4 regions of the Promicromonospora kroppenstedtii genome follow, and region 2 is predicted to be linked to each of the others. Evidence: riboswitches for the same ligand, from Rfam matches in the RefSeq annotation. Region 2 holds a riboswitch; each other region holds the start of a gene.

Region 1 (2,195 bases), on a different contig from region 2:
CAGGGCCAATGTCCGGTTGTGGGTGAAATTTACCGAATCGAAATCAGCAGGGTGCTGCGGGTCAGGCCCAGGCCTCGGACAGCTCGCTCTCGTCCCCGGCCTCCCGGGACAGCCGCAGCGCCGCGATGGCCGCGCCGAGCAGCAGCGCCACCACCCAGGCACCGAGCTGGTGCCCGTCGGTCGTCAGAGCGGCGGAGGCGATCTCGCGGCCCGCGATACCGGCGGCCGACAGCGGGTTCTCGGTGAGCGCCGAGCCCGGCCAGATGTTCTCCTGCACGGTCAGCAGGGCGGGGCCGGCGGACTGCAGCACCCACACGGTGCCCGCGGCCGGCAGCCAGCCGAGCAGGTCGAGGGGCTTGCCGTCCACGCAGAGCCCGAACGCCACGCCGAGCGCCGTCGCGAGCACCCACCACGAGCCGATCGGGGAGACGTCGTTGCCGGGCAGGAGGCCCCAGAGCCAACCGTCCAGGAGCACCACCGGGAGGGCGAGCGCGACGCCGCGCAGCGCGGCCGGGCCGATGCCGGCCAGGAGCCCCGCGGCAAGGCCCACGAGCCCCGAGCCGACCGTGACGACGAGCATCCCGAACGGCATGGCGTCGCCGGGCACGGTGGCGCCGGCAGCGAGCCACCAGGAACTGCCGGCCGCGCCCGCCATGCCGAGCAGGGTGCCCGCGATCGCGGCGCCCGCACCCGCACCGGCCGAGGCGGGGAGGCGGGCCGTGACGCCGGCGAGCAGTCCGCCCATCAGGGCCATGACGACCAGGCCGACCACGGCGCCGTCGGCCGTGAAGGGGAGCGGCCGGATCCCGGCCGCCGCGGCGTCGGACGCACGGGCAAGGCCCGTGACCTGGTACGACAGCTGCGCGATCCAGGGCAGAAAACCGCAGGCCCACCAGACGATCGCACTGATTGGAAGCACCCACCACGCGGAGATGCGGTGCTGCGTTTCGGCCATGACGCCGAACGCTAGCCGATGTGTGATGTCGGTCATAACCGTGAAGACCGGAACGGCGTAAATCTGCTTCTTCGTTGGGTCAGACCGTAATGCGTAACCCGATCGTGACTTTTCCCGTGAACGTGTGTACTTTGACTTCTGCTCCACCGCGACGGTGGAGTCGTGAGCCGGACGCCGAGTCCTGTCACCGGCTCATGACTCAGACGTTCAAGACAGGAGCGGGGGACCCATTCCCGGGCGACAGCAGGATCGTCGCCCTCGGGGTGAAGCCGGACGGAAACCCCCCAGTAGCCGTGCGGCCGGGTTGTACTCCTACCCGAACCCGACAGCTCACCTCGCAGGCGGTACAGGAGACATTAGGTGACGAACTCCATCCGCGGACGGCATCGTGACAGCCGCCCGGCCCAGACACCACTGACTATCCTCGCTCGTACCGCCACCGAGAACGCCGGCACCGTCGCCCGCCGTGGCGCCATCGCCGCAGCCGCAGGCGGCGTCCTCATCTCGACCATCGCGACGACGGCCCACGCGGCCCCGGCGATGGACCTCAAGACCGAGGTCAAGACCGCGAAGCTGAACTCGGTCGACCTCAACTCCCTCACCGCGGTGGCCAAGCAGTCCGTCGCCGCCGCGCCCACCGTGACCGTCCCGGCCGACGCGAAGATGCCGATCGAGATGGAGACCCTGGGCACCACGAAGGGCGCCGACGGCGAGAAGGGCCAGGCCCCCGCCGTCGTCTCGGTCGACGCGCCGGACCCGGTCCCGGTCGGCCAGCAGGCCGTCAACATCGCCTTCAACTACCTGGGCATCACCTACGTGCTGGGCGGAAACTCGCCGGCGGAGGGCATGGACTGCTCGGGCCTGATCCAGTACGTGTACGCGCAGCTCGGCGTCTCTCTGCCGCACTCCTCGAGCGCGATGCTCGGCTCCGGCTACCAGGTCACGTACCCCGAGCCGGGCGACATCGTCTGGACGCCCGGCCACGTGGCCCTCTACGCCGGCAACGGCATGATCATCGAGGCCTGGGCCGCCGGCATGCCGGTGCGCTACACCGAGATGTGGCAGAACAGCCCGACCTTCATCCGCGTCGTCTGAGCCGGAGGCGCAGCGCAGGGTGAGAGCCGAGGTACGAGGCACTCGCCCGGAGCGGAGCCGCAGGCTCAGGCGACAAGAAGCCCGAGTCTGAGCCGGAGGCGCAGCGCAGGGTGAGGGCCGAGGTACGAGGCACTCGCCCGGAGCG
Region 2 (2,195 bases):
ACGTGGGCGTTCGCCACGAGATGATCTACCTGTCCCGGGCGCACCTTGGAAGGGCCTGAGCCGAAACGGCCGTCGGTGGGCAGCAGGTGTGTCGGGATTGTCAGTGGCACAGAACTAGACTAGAACCTGGGCCGACGCCCGGGGCGCCGAGCCCACGGGCGACTGGGCGGCTGCGCGCATGACGGGAGCTGACGTGACGGATCTGATCGACACCACCGAGATGTACCTCAAGACGATCTACGAGCTCGACGAGGAGGGCATCACCCCCCTGCGCGCGCGCATCGCGGAGCGTCTGGGGCACTCCGGACCGACGGTGTCGCAGACGGTCGCGCGCATGGAGCGCGACGGGCTCGTGATCGTGACCGGTGATCGCCACCTGGAGCTCACGGAGCTCGGGCACGACAAGGCGATGCGCGTGATGCGCAAGCACCGCCTGGCGGAGCGCCTGCTGACCGACGTGATCAAGCTCGACTGGGAGCACGTGCACGTCGAGGCGTGCCGCTGGGAGCACGTGATGAGCGACCTGGTGGAGAAGCGGCTCGTGGGCCTGCTCGACCACCCGCACCACGACCCCTACGGCAACCCGATCCCAGGCCTGTCGGAGCTGGGCGAGGCCTACACGGACGTGCCGTTCCTGGCCGGTGTGATCTCGCTGCCCTCGGCGTTCGAGGCCGCGGCCAAGAAGGGCGTGAAGGGCGAGCCGCTCGCGGCGTCGCTGACCCGCATCGCGGAGCCCCTGCAGACGGACGTCGAGCTGCTGGCCCGCCTGTCCGACGCCGGCCTCGTGCCCGGCTCGCGGATCACGGCGGAGCTCAGCGACGGTACGTACACGGTGACGGTCGACGGCGCCGGGACGGCGCTCGAGCTGGGCGAGGACCTGGCCCGGCACCTCTTCGTCGCCACCGCCTGATCCGGTTGCCCCGGTAGGTGGCGACGGGGGTGCGAAATGGCCCCTTTTGCCGGAAAGGTGTCACCCTCTGTCCGACACGCCATGACATTCGTTGCCGGAACGTGACATCGGGGGTGACGTCGGGTACGTTCGGACCGCTCCCGCGGAGTTTATTCCGAGGGAGTCTCCGGACGGACGCCGAACTCTGTCACCGGCCGGGGCCCCAAGACGACCGCATGACAGAGGCGGGGGACCCACCATCGGGCGCCAGGGTGCGTCCTAGGGGTGAAGCCGGGCAATCCTTCGGGAGCGCACGGCCGGGTGATTTCTCCCACCCGAACCCGACAGCTGACCTCGAAGGCGTACAAGGAGAGGTACTACGTGACTGCACGTACCACCCGCGCACGCCATCGTGCTGCGCGTCGCCCTGTGACTCCGCTCACCGAGCTCGCCCAGAACGCCGCCGTCGGTCGCCGTACCGCGGTCGCCGCCGCAGGTGGCGCGCTCCTGGTCTCGACGTTCGGTGGCGCGATGGCTGCGCAGGCCGCTCCGCTGGAGACCGGCCCCGCCAAGATGAACTCCGTGGACCTCAACGCGCTGACGTCGCAGGCCCGTGAGTCCCTGTCCAACGCTCCCGTCGTGACCGTCGCGCCCGACGCCGAGCTCAGCGTCGAGAAGTCCGCCGTCTCGGTGGTCTCCGCTGCCGACAACGAGGACTATCAGGCCGAGCTGGCCGCCAAGGAGGCGGAGGAGGCCGCTGAGGCCGCCGCCGCCGAGGCTGCCGAGGCCGCTGCCGCAGCCGCCACTACGGTCTCGACCGCATCGTCCGTCGACGTCCCGGCGTCGGCGATCGGCAACTCCGTGATCTCCATCGCCAGCCGGTACATCGGCGTTCCGTACGTCTCCGGTGGCAGCAGCCCGAGCGGTTTCGACTGCTCGGGCTTTACTTCTTACGTCTACGGCCAGCTCGGTATCTCGCTGCCGCACTCGTCCTCGGCGCAGTCCGGCTACGGCACGCAGGTGCCGGCGTCGGAGGCACAGCCGGGCGACCTGATGTGGACCCCCGGGCACGTCTCGATCTACGCCGGTGGCAACACCATGATCGACGCGTCCAAGCCGGGCACCGTGGTCGACTTCCGCACCATCTGGCAGTCGAACCCGACGTTCATCCGCCTGGGCTGATCGCGGCCACGTAACACCTCGCTGAGCGCCTGTCCGGTCACGACCGGGCGGGCGCTCTGCTTTGCCATCTTTCTGCAGACTTTTTGCCTCCGGTTACCCGATACCGGTGCTCCGCCGGTAGCGT
Region 3 (2,195 bases), on a different contig from region 2:
CCGAGGTGACGATCGTCGCGCCGGCGGCCACGGCGGCGTCGCGCAGGGCGCCCGAGACGGCCCCCATGCCGCCCACGGGGACGTCCCAGTCGCCGGTCCCGTTGCCGATCACGTGGTACAGGAAGCAGCGGTTCTGCCGCAGGGACGGCTCGTCGAGGTCCGCGAACGTACCGATCAGCCCGTCGGTGGCGGCGACACCGCGCACGACGTCGTCGGCGAAGGTGCGGCGCAGCACCTCACCGAGGGGCTCCTCGAACAGGGCGCGCCATGCCTCGGCGCCCACGCCGTCGGTGACGAGGTCGCGGACGGCGGAGCGCGGGAGGAGGGGTTCCGTGAGCGTGGGCGCGAGGCGGCGGGCCACCTCGGCCGTCATCGCGTAGAACCGACCCCAGGCCTCGAAGTCGGCGTCGGACCCGGTGAGCCGGCGGAACGAGGCGCGCGTCGCGGCGTCGTCCTGGGTGTCGACGAGCAGGCCGCCGTCGGCCACCGGGGTGTAGGACGACCACCGCCGGCGCACGAGGCGGATCGGCAGGCCGAGCTCGCCGACCACGCGACGCGGCAGGAGCGAGACGAGGTAGGAGTAGCGGGACAGGCGGGCGTCGACGCCCGCGAACGGGCGGGCGGAGACGGCGGCGCCGCCGACGTGGTCCGCGCGCTCCAGGACGAGGACCGAGCGCCCGCCACGGGCCGCGTAGGCCGCCGCGGTGAGGCCGTTGTGACCGGCGCCCACGACCACGACGTCGTACCGGGCGCCCAGGGCGTCAAGCGTGGAATCGGACATGCACGCCATGGTGGCACGGGGCACTCATTGCCAGGGACGTTCCATCACAAGACGGTATGTGACCTAATCGTGACAATTGCGCGCCGGACGAGTACGGTCGATCTCGCCTCCCCAGCAACGGGTAGGTCCAGGTCCGGACGCCGAACCCTGTCACCGGTCCTGAGCAGCCAGAACGTGACAGGGGCGGGGGAACCAGGTAAGCCGGGCACGCGAGTGTCCTCGGGGTGAAGCCTCCTAGTGAGGCCGGGTGATTGCTCTCCCCATCCGAACCCGACAGCTCACTTCGTAGGCGTCCGAGGAGATCACTGGTGACCGTACTCACCGACCGCACCCACGACTGGGCGGACGACCAGGTAAACCGACCCAGCAACCGGGCGCGGCATCGCGCCGAGGGCCCCGCCCTCACCCCCTTCACCGCTCTGACCCAGACAGCAGCCGAGAACGCCGCCCGTACCGGCGCGATCGCGGTAGTCACCTCCGGCATGCTCGCGTCGGTCTTCACCCAGACCGCCCACACCGCTCCTGCCGAGTCCCACACCCAGACCACCCTCGCCAACAAGACGTTCGACAGCACGGCCCGCGCGGGTCTCGCCGAGAACCTCGTGACCAAGGTCGAGGTCGCGCAGGACGCCGACTTCTGGGCCGAGCAGGGCCGCGTCAGCGTGACCCCGTACGCCGAGACCAAGGCCGGTATCGCCGAGGCCAAGGCGAAGGCGGAGGCCGAGGCGCGCGCCAAGGCCGAGGCAGAAGCCAAGGCGAAGGCCGAGGCGGAGGCGAAGGCCGCCGCTGAGGCAGCGGCCGCCGAGGCCGAGGCGGTGGCCGCGGCCGCCGCGTCGTCCGCGGACCTGGGCCAGCAGGCCGTCAACCTCGCCCTCGAGTACGTGGGTGTGCCCTACGTGTGGGGCGGAGCCTCCCCCAGCGGCTTCGACTGCTCCGGGCTCATCCAGTACGTCTACGCCCAGCTCGGGATCAGCCTCCCGCACAGCTCGGCCTCGATGTCGACGGTCGGCTACCAGGTCTCCGCCGCGGAGGCCCAGCCGGGCGACATCGTCTGGACGTCCGGCCACGTCTCGCTCTACGCGGGCGACGGCATGGTCGTCGAGGCCCAGCAGGAGGGCGTCCCCGTGCACTACACGGAGATGTGGCAGAACAACCCGGTGTTCATCCGGGTGACGGGCTGACCTGGCGCCCAGGCACCACTCGCAGGACGCAGCGCCCGTCCGGCCGCACCGGGAGCACCTCCCGGACCGGCCGGACGGGCGCTCTGCTTCGTCGCCCCGTCCGGTAACGTCCCCGGCGTGAAGATCCTCGTACCGGACGTGCCCTTCGACCTCGACTTCCCGTCCCTGCTGCCCGACGGCGGAGCCTCCTTCGCACCCGGCGGCACCGACACCGTGGCCACCTACGTGATGAC
Region 4 (2,195 bases), on a different contig from region 2:
CCCCGTGAGGGCGAGGGTGGGGCCGTGGGGGGACACGCGAAGGGCCCGCACCGAGACGGTGCGGGCCCTTCACGTGAGGAGCCGGGGTCGGGCGGGGCCGACCTGCGGCGTCAGCTGATCCGGAGGTAGACCGGGCTGTCCTGCCAGATCTTGGACTCCCGGACGGTCTGGCCGGGAACCGGGGCCTCGATCTGCATGCCGTTGCCGGCGTAGATCGCGACGTGGCCCGGAGACCAGATGATGTCGCCCGGCTGTGCGTCGGCGGCCGAGACCTCGGTGCCGGCGTAGCGCTGCTCGGCCGAGGAGTGCGGCAGGGTGATGCCGATCTGGGCGTAGACGTAGGACGTGAAGCCCGAGCAGTCGAACCCGGCGGGCGTCGAACCGGCCCAGACGTAGGGGACGCCGATGTACTGCCTGGCGATGTCGACGATCTTGGACCCGGAGGAGGCGGCCGGCGCTGCGGCCTTCTTCTCGGTCTTCTCGGCGGCGGGGGCCGCCGTCGTCTCGGCCTTGGCGGGCTCCGCCTCGACGACGGGCTCCGGCTCGGGCTCGGGCTCCGGCTCGGGGGCCGGCGTCACCTTGATGGTGCCGGTCTCCAGCGTGAACTCGCTGTCGGAGGCGACCTTGACGGCCGGGGCGGTGTCCACCTTGGCTGTTGTCAGCGCGGCGGTGGCCACGTCCGCGGTGGTCGACTCCTGGGCGGCGTCGCGCACCGCGTCCTTGACGGCCTTGAGCTCGGCGGTGGTGGCCTGGGGCTCGTCCGCCGGTGCGGCGTGGGCCGGGGCGGCGAGCAGCGAGACGAGGAGTCCCGATCCGGCTGCGACGACCGCGCCACGGCGGGCGGTCGCGGAGATTCCGCGCGCTGCGGCACGCGAGAACGGGGTCAGCGGGGTGATGGGCGGGTGGGCAGCACGATGGCGCCCGGGCGTGCGTGTACTCACAGCATTTCTCCCGGCGCCTACGAGGTGAGCTGTCGGATTCGGATCGGAGAATGACCCGGCCGCGTCGTGCTGGTTGCGGCTTCACCCCAAGGGCACCTCGCGGTGCCCACGTACTTGGTTCCCCCGTCCCTGTCATCTGTTCAGAGCAGATCTCGCGGTGGTGACAGGGCTCGGCGTCCACCTCGAGTGCCCACGGAATTCCCCGCGAGCCGGACCGACGGTAACGAACCTCGGCCCGAAAGTCACGATCGCGTTACGGACGACTCGGACAGGCGATGGATCTATTGACCGTAATGTCCGACCTGCGCTAAACGGTGGGCGCCGCCCGGAGTCCGGGCGGCGCCCACCGGGCCGAAGGTCCCGACTAGGACATCCGTCCAGGTCGCACATTGTGGTTGCGGGCGAAGAGATTGCTCGGGTCGTACTGCTCCTTGACCCGCGCGAGCCGCTCGTAGGTCGACTTCGGGTAGACGGCTGTGACGTCGGTCTCATCGGCCGTCGTGAGGAAGTTCGCGTACGCACCGCTGAGGTGCGGAGCGAGCCGGCCCCACAGTCCGTCGAGCACCGGCCGGGCGGCCTCGATCACCGGCGCCGGGCCTCCGGTGAACGTCGTGACCATGAGCTCCGCCTCCCGGTGGGCGTAGGCGGTGGCGTCGCTGGGCACCCGGGCCGTGGCGCCCCCGAGGCTCCGGATCGAGATCGACGGCGCCCCTGCCGACGTGCCGACCTCGGCCAGGATCCGCAGGGTCTCCCGGACCGACTCGTGGTCCACGAGGCCGTCGTGCGCGATCACGTGGATGCCGGGCGGCGGCGTGCCGCCCTCCACCAGGACGTCCGCGTAGTCCATCAGCGCGACGTCGTCCGCGACGACCGTCCCCAGCCGGCGGATCGGGTCGAGCGCCGCCGCGGCGGCGTCGGGGTCGTCGCCGTCGAACGCCACGTGCACCTCCACCGGGGCCTCCGGCCCGCCCGCCTGCGGGTTGGCGAGGTTGGCGATGGACGTGACCTCCTCCGGGGCCGTGCGCAGGTAGTCCGCCCAGCCCTGGAGCACCGTGGCGGCCTCCCTCGCGGGGAACGACACCTTGCCGAAGAAGACACGCGTGGTCCGGTGCGCCGCGAACTCGAACGACGTCACGACGCCGAAGTTGCCACCGCCGCCCCGGATCGCCCAGAACAGGTCCGGGTGTTCGTCGGCGCTCGCGGTCACGACCGCGCCGTCCGCGGTCACCACCTGGGCGGCCACCAGGTTGTCGA

What was found. A riboswitch is a leader RNA that binds a small molecule or an ion and turns the genes downstream of it on or off. The one in region 2 is predicted to bind cyclic di-AMP.
Region 1: it holds a riboswitch for cyclic di-AMP, as region 2 does, so the genes downstream of both, ACH47X_RS09560 (C40 family peptidase) here and ACH47X_RS13530 (C40 family peptidase) in region 2, are expected to answer to the same signal.
Region 3: it holds a riboswitch for cyclic di-AMP, as region 2 does, so the genes downstream of both, ACH47X_RS21570 (C40 family peptidase) here and ACH47X_RS13530 (C40 family peptidase) in region 2, are expected to answer to the same signal.
Region 4: it holds a riboswitch for cyclic di-AMP, as region 2 does, so the genes downstream of both, ACH47X_RS01660 (C40 family peptidase) here and ACH47X_RS13530 (C40 family peptidase) in region 2, are expected to answer to the same signal.

The regions. Positions count from the first base shown of each region.
Region 1 covers NZ_JBIRYI010000005.1:80,467-82,661, forward strand. Annotated here, with positions in the region: gene ACH47X_RS09555 (hypothetical protein) at 62-955, opposite strand; cyclic di-AMP (ydaO/yuaA leader) riboswitch at 1,150-1,314, shown strand; gene ACH47X_RS09560 (C40 family peptidase) at 1,316-2,050, shown strand.
Region 2 covers NZ_JBIRYI010000007.1:272,383-274,577, reverse strand. Annotated here, with positions in the region: gene serC (phosphoserine transaminase) at 1-110, opposite strand, end outside; gene ACH47X_RS13535 (metal-dependent transcriptional regulator) at 194-910, shown strand; cyclic di-AMP (ydaO/yuaA leader) riboswitch at 1,076-1,268, shown strand; gene ACH47X_RS13530 (C40 family peptidase) at 1,319-2,071, shown strand.
Region 3 covers NZ_JBIRYI010000015.1:23,513-25,707, reverse strand. Annotated here, with positions in the region: gene ACH47X_RS21575 (phytoene desaturase family protein) at 1-781, opposite strand, end outside; cyclic di-AMP (ydaO/yuaA leader) riboswitch at 937-1,088, shown strand; gene ACH47X_RS21570 (C40 family peptidase) at 1,090-1,962, shown strand; gene ACH47X_RS21565 (NAD(P)-dependent oxidoreductase) at 2,080-2,195, shown strand, end outside.
Region 4 covers NZ_JBIRYI010000001.1:370,010-372,204, forward strand. Annotated here, with positions in the region: gene ACH47X_RS01660 (C40 family peptidase) at 111-941, opposite strand; cyclic di-AMP (ydaO/yuaA leader) riboswitch at 942-1,097, opposite strand; gene ACH47X_RS01665 (FAD-binding oxidoreductase) at 1,306-2,195, opposite strand, start outside.